DNA from 4 places in the Paenibacillus sp. FSL H8-0034 genome. Region 1 is predicted to be linked to each of the others. Evidence: riboswitches for the same ligand, from Rfam matches in the RefSeq annotation. Region 1 holds a riboswitch; each other region holds the start of a gene.
What was found. A riboswitch is a leader RNA that binds a small molecule or an ion and turns the genes downstream of it on or off. The one in region 1 is predicted to bind cyclic di-AMP.

Region 1 (2,202 bases):
AAACCAGACGTTCTGGGCTGTCATCCACAGCAGCGTAGCCACACTCCAGCTAACCAAATCATAGATCAACAGTGCTCGCTTGCGTCCCATGCGATCCGTTAAATAGCCGCTGATTAATGAAGTAAATATTTGCAGCACCAGCCCAAGTGAAGTCACCAGCCCAATTTCGGTCTCCGTAATTCCAAGCTCCAGCATGTAGATGGAAGCATAGGTGAGATATAGGCTATAAGGGACTATGAACATGGGCTCATAAATCAAGCATCCGCGGGCGTTCCCTTGCAGTTTATTGAACAACGTACTCGCCTCTTTTACATTCAGACTAACAACCAACTGAATCTATGCTTATTCCGATAAGTCTGCATTCATGTCGTAGAGGATGCTTTATTTGAATTCTGATCAGCTCCGTTGAAAGCTATATATTCTGATATTAACACAAAAGACCCGCCCTTCGGCAGGTCTGAATAATTCGATATGATTGCTGCCTCTGCTACAACCGTTTTGCCCCTATGTATCTGGAACCCCAATAACCGCTGTTCAAGCTGGCAACCGTGACACCACCATAGGAAGTAGCCGAGATGAATTGATCATTGCCAATATAAATACCTACATGAGAGGTTCTTCGCCCTTCAGCAAAAAACACCAGGTCACCTTCTTGAATATCCATAACCCGAGTACCTGCCGAACTGTACATTTCTGCCGATGTTCTGGGCAATTGAACTCCGCTTAACTGAAAAATATAGCCTACATATCCTGAGCAATCAAATCCATTCGGCGAGCTGCCACCCCACACATAAGGAACACCCAAATAGTTATATGCGGATTGCAGGATCGAAGCCTTGGGCTTAGGTGCGTACCAAACCGGAGCATGATACTGACCATCCGCATCTATGATCGCAAGCTTGTTGACCGCATCCCACTGAATTTGATAGCCAAACGTTTCCGATACGAATCGGAGAGGTACATACACCGTTTGCTGAGACAACAGCGGAGTTGATTCCAAGGTAACGGTTTTTCCATTCACAAGCACTCGACTGTCACCCGTTTGCAATTCGACCTTCTGCTGCTTGCTGCTTAGCGTAACCTGTATCGCCTGTTCCTTCTTGCTCCATTCCATCTGGTACCCCAACTGTTCAATCAGCACTCTTAGAGGCACCTGCAAATTATTGCTGCCATCGATGTAGGGCTTGGCGTCTGGAAAGGTCACCAGGTAATCATTAATTTGTATCCTGACCTCATCAGACGACGCTGCCTGAGCAGTTCCTGCATGCATAACAGCCAACAGACCAAACATAAAAAAAGCGATAAACCAAATAAACTGCTTCCGTAATAATATCAAGTTGTTCCTCCTGCGGCCTTCGAGGTTAGTTGACGGATTCGGGAAGAGGTTTTCCCTAGTTCGAGACAGACGAACATTCACCCCATATAAAGAATCCCCCGTACCAGCTCTTGTGATGAACTGGATTCGGCCTTTTTTTAACAGAGTAGCACAACCTTTACCCAAAATTCAAATTCTTTAAACAACTATTTCGAATTATTTAACAATTAATTACATATTCATTTTATTTTTCGACATATTTTTACCAATTCAATAGCAATTAAAGGTTGGCTGCCGCTCCATTGATATCGTCCAGAACCTGTTGGGTCAAAGGAAAAACAAGCTGCTCTTCCTTAGCCAAATGCTCCTGCAAAATGTGACAAGCTTGAATCAGATAGGCAGCGGCCTGATTGTAGCCCATAGCCTCCGGATTTGCCTTTAGCAAATGAACTGACCTCAGGAAGGCTTGCATATGCTCATCGGCCAGCTCATGATCTTTCTCTAACGACCAGAAGGAGGGCAGTATGGAGGGAGACATTTTACGCTCTATATAAGAGGTTAGGAAAGGAAACAGCTCAAGCTCCTCCCAATTGGAATGCCGTTCAAGCTCTTCCCGAAATGCGAGTGCCCATAGTCTTAAATTCAGCAGCGACTGCAGCGCTCCAAAACGCTCAGGTGCGGACTCAACCTGCTTCGCCTGTTTTTCCATTTCCATTAAAACCTGCTTGAGCTCCCCATGCTCTTGCTTCAAGCGCTCCAGCCCTTCTGAAATAGCTGTCATCGGTGCCTTAGTCATCTCTACTCGCGGCTTTTGATACATGTTCATTGTTGATTCCTCCTCCGGGTTTCACTTTAGTGAAACCAGCATCGTAAGCATAATCTTTGGT
Region 2 (2,202 bases), 3.0 Mb from region 1:
TAATGAAGTATGGCAATCAGTTACATAGACAAACGATCACAACTTGCTGACATTTTCATTTCACAAAAGGAAAATAGACGATCCCGTGAAGGCAACCGTCTATTTTGGAGTGATCTATGGGTTAGCATGGGAGCAGTTGGCGGCTTCTCCCACAACATAGCATATGTAAATCTATCAATGAAGGAACGACAAGTTCCTCCCCTACAAGCGCACATTTTGTATAAGTACAATCCATCAGCCTCTGACCATCATAACATACAGAAGGTCACACGGAAGGAGGCTGGAAATATGGGATATTTAGGCGGAGCTGGCGTAGGTTGTGGGAGCTGTGCAGGTTTGGGTCTGGGAACTAGCACAGGTGTAATTCTTGTTTTATTCATTCTGCTTGTTATTATTTCGAGAACATTCATCTAACATAAACCGTTAATATCGTGATATAGTCAAAAAGACAGTAACCCGAAGGGAATTGGATTCCTTAATCGGTTACTGTCTTTGTTCAGAGCGACGCCTGCATACAAGCTTAATTCGCAATAAACTCCTGAACCCACTCGCCATTATAATAAGCTACGCCAATTTTCGTATAATTAGGGCTCAAAATATTTTGTCGATGCCCTGCGCTGTTCATCCAGGCAGTCATCACATCCTGTGGAGTCTTCTGACCCATGGCAATATTTTCACCTGCATACGTATATCGAATACCATACGATTTCATCATGTTAAAGGGGGAGCCATAGGTAGGAGAGGTATGATCAAAATAATGATTGTTATACATATCCTTCGCTTTATCCAAGGCCATAGCCGATAATGCACTATCGCTTGCCAATGTCTTCAAGCCTGCTTTGGTGCGTTCCTGATTAACCAAATTAACCACTTGACTCGCAAAGGTGGAGGTGGTTGTCGGGGTGCCTGTTCCCTGCGGAGCTGGAGCACTTGAGCTTGTTCCGGGTATATTCAATACCATGCCAGGCCAAATATTATTGGCATTGGTAACCTGTGGATTGGCTTGAACAAGGGAGCTTAAGCTAATTCCATACTTCTGGGCTATCGTCCACATCGTATCGTTGCCTGTTACCGAATACGGAGCAGCCGAAACCGCCGTGGCGCCAACAATTGTACCCAAGGCAAGTAAACCGGTTAATACGGACTTCTTCAAAAACATTGCAAACATCCTCTCTTTTTTAAGGCCTACGAGGTTAGCTGACGGGTTCGGGTCAAAGAGCAATCGCCCGGCCATAAATACGGCTTCACCCCAAAGATTGGGTTCCCCATGCCTCTTGTGGAAGCTTCGGCCTGATATGAATCTCTCACAATACCCGTATGCACAGCTTGATGCTGGATATGGTTTAAGAGAGTTCCATTTTAACACGGGATTTACCGACGAGCACTGCACAAAGTTTTCCATTCCTATTTGCATTTCACAAAGCCTTCATGCTTTGTTCACCTTTCCGTTATTGAAATAGCTCAATGTAGTCATGCCTTTGTGAAAAATGATAGATACAATAAAAGGCAGGTGAGGTGATAATAGATGACAAGCAAATACAGAGTATTGGTCGCCGATGACGAAGAACGTATACGCACAATCGTACGCATGTATCTGGAGAAAGACGGAGCTTGTGTTGAGGAATCCGACAATGGCAACGATGCTTTGCATAAAGCGGTGGATAACGATTATGACATCATTGTGCTGGATTGGATGATGCCGGGTCTGAGTGGACTGGAAATTTGTCAGATGGTCAAGCAAGTAAAAACTACTCCCCTGCTTATGCTTACAGCCAAGGATAATGAAGACGATACGATCCATGCCTTCAAAGCAGGGGTCGATGATTATGTGACCAAACCTTTTAGTCCAAGGGAATTCACATGCCGAATTCAAGCTATCCTTAAACGGACACAACCCGGCAAATTCTGGTCTGCCACCCAATCACCCGCAAACAGATTTATGCTGCCCCATCTTATAATCGAGCATGATGCCCGCAGAGTACTTGCAGATGGACGCGAGATTTCCTTAACTCTCAGGGAGTATGAGCTGCTGCGATATTTAGTAATGAACGAAGGAATCACCTGCACAAGAGACAAGCTTTTTCGTGATGTGTGGGGCTATGAAGACCATGGAGATCATCGCACTGTAGATTCCCATGTTAAACGCGTTCGTGAAAAATTACAGTCTGTGTCCCCTGCTGCTGCCGCCATGATTGGGACTGT
Region 3 (2,202 bases), 1.2 Mb from region 1:
GCGGCGTCCGCGGAGCCTGTGGCCAGCACTGCCTCCAGCTGCGGCGGCAGTGCATACGCGGCGGCTGCATCAGGAGCCAGCGGGGCCGTGGCAAGCTGGCTCACATGCACGCCTGCGGCCGGGCGATAGAAGCGGAGCCGATAATCGCTCCACTTCCGGTAAAAGGGCGTAAACACCTTGTACGGCTCGCTGCGTCCGCTCCATCGGTGAAAGTCTCGCAGGTCCAGAAGCGCCTGCTCGTCGAAGGAGGTAACGTTCACCCCTGCGGCCTCTGCAGTCGCGCGAAGCAGCCGATCTCTTTGCTTGGCATAAGGGGTGCTATCCTCGTGAAATACGAGTTCCTCCACGGGGTGTGCAGCCAGCAGTGTACTCAGTACCGCAGACGGCTCGCCATACACAATATGCAGCTGCTGGGCAGCGTCCAGATACAGCTGTCTGAGCCGTGCCGCATGCTGGAGAAAGTTGACGCCGCTGTGCTCCAGATATCGTTCATGCCCCAGCAGGAAGGGGTCCAGAATGAGCACATGCAGGCTTTGCTTGTGCATAGCGTGAATATAGTTGAAGGCGAGCATATCGTCCACCCGCAGATCCTTGCGATGTAAAAAAATAATCATGAATAGGCACCTCGTTTACAGCTTTGTACAACAGCAGTGAAGCTCGTTTGGTGCATGTTGGAAATGACACGCTGCAAGTAATGGTTATAATAAATGGAATATTCAGAATAATTGAACAGTTGTTTTTGATAGGCGATTCAACCGATATTTTGTAGGGTAATAGAGGGTAATATAATGAAGAGAGCCCTGCAGCCTTGTCCGACGCAAGAGGTGCGTAACGGAAGCAAGCACTGAGGGCTCCATACAAAATGGTTCGCTCAACTGTAGAAGTATGGTGTAAGAAAGTAGGTTTCTTTCACTTCATTCTATTGATTATCTGACATAAAAGCTTCGTACTGCTCGTCAGACAAAATACGTTTAGCGGTAACATAATACTTGGAGTAGTAATTTTCATTAAGCTTGTTGACAGTAACGCCTATATTGGTAGCTGAGTGGTAAAACTTACCGCCCCCAACATACACGCCAACATGAGAAATTCCTACACCGTCTGTCTTGAAAAACACAAGATCCCCAGGACGCAGATCGTCTTTTTCAACTGTTGTACCAACTTCTGCTTGCCCTTTGGATTGGTGCGGCAGTTTGATATCCAATTTGGCAAAAACGAAAGCTGTGTAACCAGAGCAATCAAATCCGTTCTTCGTCGTACCAGCGTACTTGTAAGGAGCACCCACGCCATCGTTAACAGCTTGGCTCAAAGGGGTTTCGGCAAAAACACTGCCTACTTGCACACTGCAAAACAGTGCTAGACCTAATGCAATACCAAAAAACTTCTTCAAAAAATTTTCCCCTTCCGGTGCCTACGAGGTTAGCTGAGGGTTCGGTTGAAGGTTCCCTATGATCACTCTGAAACGAGATCAATTCACCCAGATTGGATCCCCCGTTTTCCAATATGTCGGAAATTCGGCAAATGCATAGTTTTTTTGTTACACTTAATACGAATTCGGCGTTTACCTTAAAATTCCTCCTTTAGTCACAAAATGTACACATTTAATGGTCGAAACATGAAACTTTCTTCAAATCCATTATAAACCTTATACAGCAAGGGTTTGAATGGGTTTGACTCTATACAGCGCTGAAATTGAAAACGCATTCCAACAATAAAATTCGATATTTTTTATTTATTTTGTAAAATTTATGTCGAATTTGATTAATAAAAAAGCGTCTTTTTGACGAAATCAGGACTATAGTCATACTATTTATTTACAAAGAAAAAACCTCGGCCACGTTCTATAAACGCGGCAGCGAGGCTTATTTAGGTTCGTTTGATACAATACGGAAAGTTTCTAACTCAAGAAGGCTGATTTATTCGTGATTGGCGTTCCACAAGGCGTGCTGTGAGGTGATCGTCCACATCTTGCAAAACATATGAAGCAGCCGATAAGCCTGAACCAGCACGAGAGCGGCAAAGCCCGCCCATACGAGAGCTGAGGTCATCACAAGAGCGGATAGGGCGAAGGTGATTGTCACCGTGACGATAGCCAGCAGCAGGATGGTAAGCACATTGCGGACGAGCAGCCGACAAGAAATGAGAACCGATTTGCCGCTGGCAAGCCCAAACTGCATATACATAAATAAGGTTTGTATCAGG
Region 4 (2,202 bases), 1.1 Mb from region 1:
ATTCCAAGCTCGATCGCTTTGGCTGAGCAATATGATTGTATTTATTCGACTGTGGGCTGGCATCCGCAAGATGCCAAAGATATGACGCCTGAAGATCTGGAATGGATCGAGCAGCTGTGCAGCCATCCCAAGGTTGTCGCTATTGGAGAAATCGGACTCGACTATTATTGGGATACTTCTCCCAAAGATGTCCAGGACAAGGTGTTCCGTCAACAAATTCGGCTCGCCCGCAAGCTGGGTATGCCCATAGCCATTCATAACCGTGATGCTCACCATGATATTATTCAGGTACTGCGTGAGGAGAAGGCAGCCGAGGTCGGCGGCGTGATGCATTGCTTCTCTGGCAGCTGGGAAACGGCGAAGCAATGTCTGGATATGAATTTTTATATTTCCTTTGGAGGACCTGTGACCTTTAAGAATGCCAAGCAGCCAAAAGAAGTGCTGGACAAGGTACCTCTGGATCGATTGTTGATCGAAACGGATGCCCCTTATCTGACGCCTCACCCCTACCGCGGCAAGCGGAATGAGACTGCTTATGTGAAATTAGTCGCAGAAACTGCTGCTCAAATTAAAGGCCTTACACTTGAACAAATTGCTCAAATTACTACCCAAAATGCCATTACATTATTCGATCTAAAATGAATCATTTGTGGGTGGTGAGAAGCTTTGTTTTTATCGGTCTAGGGGATATCGCAAGTAAATATACACATGCATAATGAAAATGAGAGATAAATAGGGTTTTTATCGGTAAAAACCTGAATTATGGCCTAATTCAATTGAAATTCACCGTTTTTTGCCCTGTTTGTATACTTTACAAGTTCACACCGGAGAGCGTAAACTCAATATTAACTTAATACGATTACCAATTTTCCATTTTCGCTGAGTTTCCTAATGGGAAACGGGGGAACCAAAAAGTGATCTGCACATTGCATTCAATGGGGCAAAAGTCACGATTTCTGGGGTGAATCTTTCGGATAGAATCACGTGTTTACGCGTATGCGATTCAATCCAAAGTAGGGCGACTCTCAAGTCCGAATCCGTCAGCTAACCTCGTAAGCGTTAAGAGAGAGGTAACGATTGTCGTGTACTTTATTTCACCACGCCGGTGAAATAATATAAGAGTCACGGGAAGAGTCCTCTTCTCCGCTGACTTTTTTTGTGTTCTCCCGTCATTATAGCAGGGGTTCCGGAACAGGCCGACATCTTACACTGGGGAGGTGTTGAACGCACTCAGAAAGAACGATATGGAACGTAGATTGCAGCCCTTTAGTTTCTAGACAAATGCGCCTCGATTTTGAATGGAAAAGCCGAAGCCGTTTATCCTCGTTTAACGAAAGATTGCAAAACCTAAACCATAGTCGCGTCAGATGAATCATGTGATACACTCGACGGCGGGGCTTTAAGGAGGACCGAATAAGTGGGAGCTATTGAGTATGAGCAACCCCATGTAAGACGATCATCCAGCATGTCCTTCGCATTGCGATGGAAGCATGAAAACTTGCGTTTGATTTCGATCGTTTCACTGATTTCAATCGCTATCGCTTTCATGTTTTTAATGATGTTATACGGCACGGCTACCAAGCGGGTATCTGTGGTTGTCAATGGACAAGAATCAGTTGTGTATACGAAGCAATGGATTCTGCAACGTTTACTGGATGAACAGGGGATTTCTATTGGAGAGCATGATCGTCTCTCCGCATCGCTGGATGCAAAGGTAAATACGGGCGACCGCATTGCCATTGACCATGCGAAACCGTTACAGCTTACAGCTGACGGAGAAGTAAAAACCTTCTACACAGTGGCCAAAACTGTAGGAAGCGCTTTGCAGGAATTTCAAGTCTCGATCGGAGAGCTTGATAAGGTGAGTCCTGCGCTTGACACCGAATTATCTGAAACCGGTGTAGTTCAAATTGTTCGCGTTAAGAAAGAAAAAGAAGAGTTCTCGGAAAAGATAGCCTTTGATGTTGAGAAGCAAAGTGATGCGCAGCTCCCTAAGGGCAAGGAACAGATTGTACAAGAGGGTCAAGAGGGCGTAATTGTAAAAACAAAAGAGAAGTTGTTTGAGGATGGAAAGCTGGTATCAGAAGCAGTAGTGGATGAAAAGGTTCAATCCGAGCGTGTTAACAAAATTGTGGCAATAGGTACAAAAAATCCGGTTACGGTTTTATCTGCTTCTTCACCGAGCATTCAGGAATTATCCAA

Region 2: it holds a riboswitch for cyclic di-AMP, as region 1 does, so the genes downstream of both, NST47_RS21630 (CAP domain-containing protein) here and NST47_RS08165 (C40 family peptidase) in region 1, are expected to answer to the same signal.
Region 3: it holds a riboswitch for cyclic di-AMP, as region 1 does, so the genes downstream of both, NST47_RS02870 (C40 family peptidase) here and NST47_RS08165 (C40 family peptidase) in region 1, are expected to answer to the same signal.
Region 4: it holds a riboswitch for cyclic di-AMP, as region 1 does, so the genes downstream of both, NST47_RS03140 (3D domain-containing protein) here and NST47_RS08165 (C40 family peptidase) in region 1, are expected to answer to the same signal.

Annotation. Positions count from the first base shown of each region.
Region 1 is NZ_JBBOBS010000001.1:1,790,994-1,793,195, reverse strand. It holds gene NST47_RS08170 (MFS transporter) at 1-294, opposite strand, end outside; gene NST47_RS08165 (C40 family peptidase) at 488-1,336, opposite strand; cyclic di-AMP (ydaO/yuaA leader) riboswitch at 1,336-1,478, opposite strand; gene NST47_RS08160 (hemerythrin domain-containing protein) at 1,596-2,141, opposite strand.
Region 2 is NZ_JBBOBS010000001.1:4,804,567-4,806,768, forward strand. It holds gene NST47_RS21625 (YjcZ family sporulation protein) at 289-414, shown strand; gene NST47_RS21630 (CAP domain-containing protein) at 521-1,159, opposite strand; cyclic di-AMP (ydaO/yuaA leader) riboswitch at 1,168-1,301, opposite strand; gene NST47_RS21635 (response regulator transcription factor) at 1,526-2,202, shown strand, end outside.
Region 3 is NZ_JBBOBS010000001.1:637,389-639,590, forward strand. It holds gene NST47_RS02865 (cryptochrome/photolyase family protein) at 1-614, opposite strand, end outside; gene NST47_RS02870 (C40 family peptidase) at 920-1,390, opposite strand; cyclic di-AMP (ydaO/yuaA leader) riboswitch at 1,394-1,530, opposite strand; gene NST47_RS02875 (hypothetical protein) at 1,917-2,202, opposite strand, start outside.
Region 4 is NZ_JBBOBS010000001.1:694,521-696,722, forward strand. It holds gene NST47_RS03135 (TatD family hydrolase) at 1-642, shown strand, start outside; cyclic di-AMP (ydaO/yuaA leader) riboswitch at 868-1,075, shown strand; gene NST47_RS03140 (3D domain-containing protein) at 1,418-2,202, shown strand, end outside.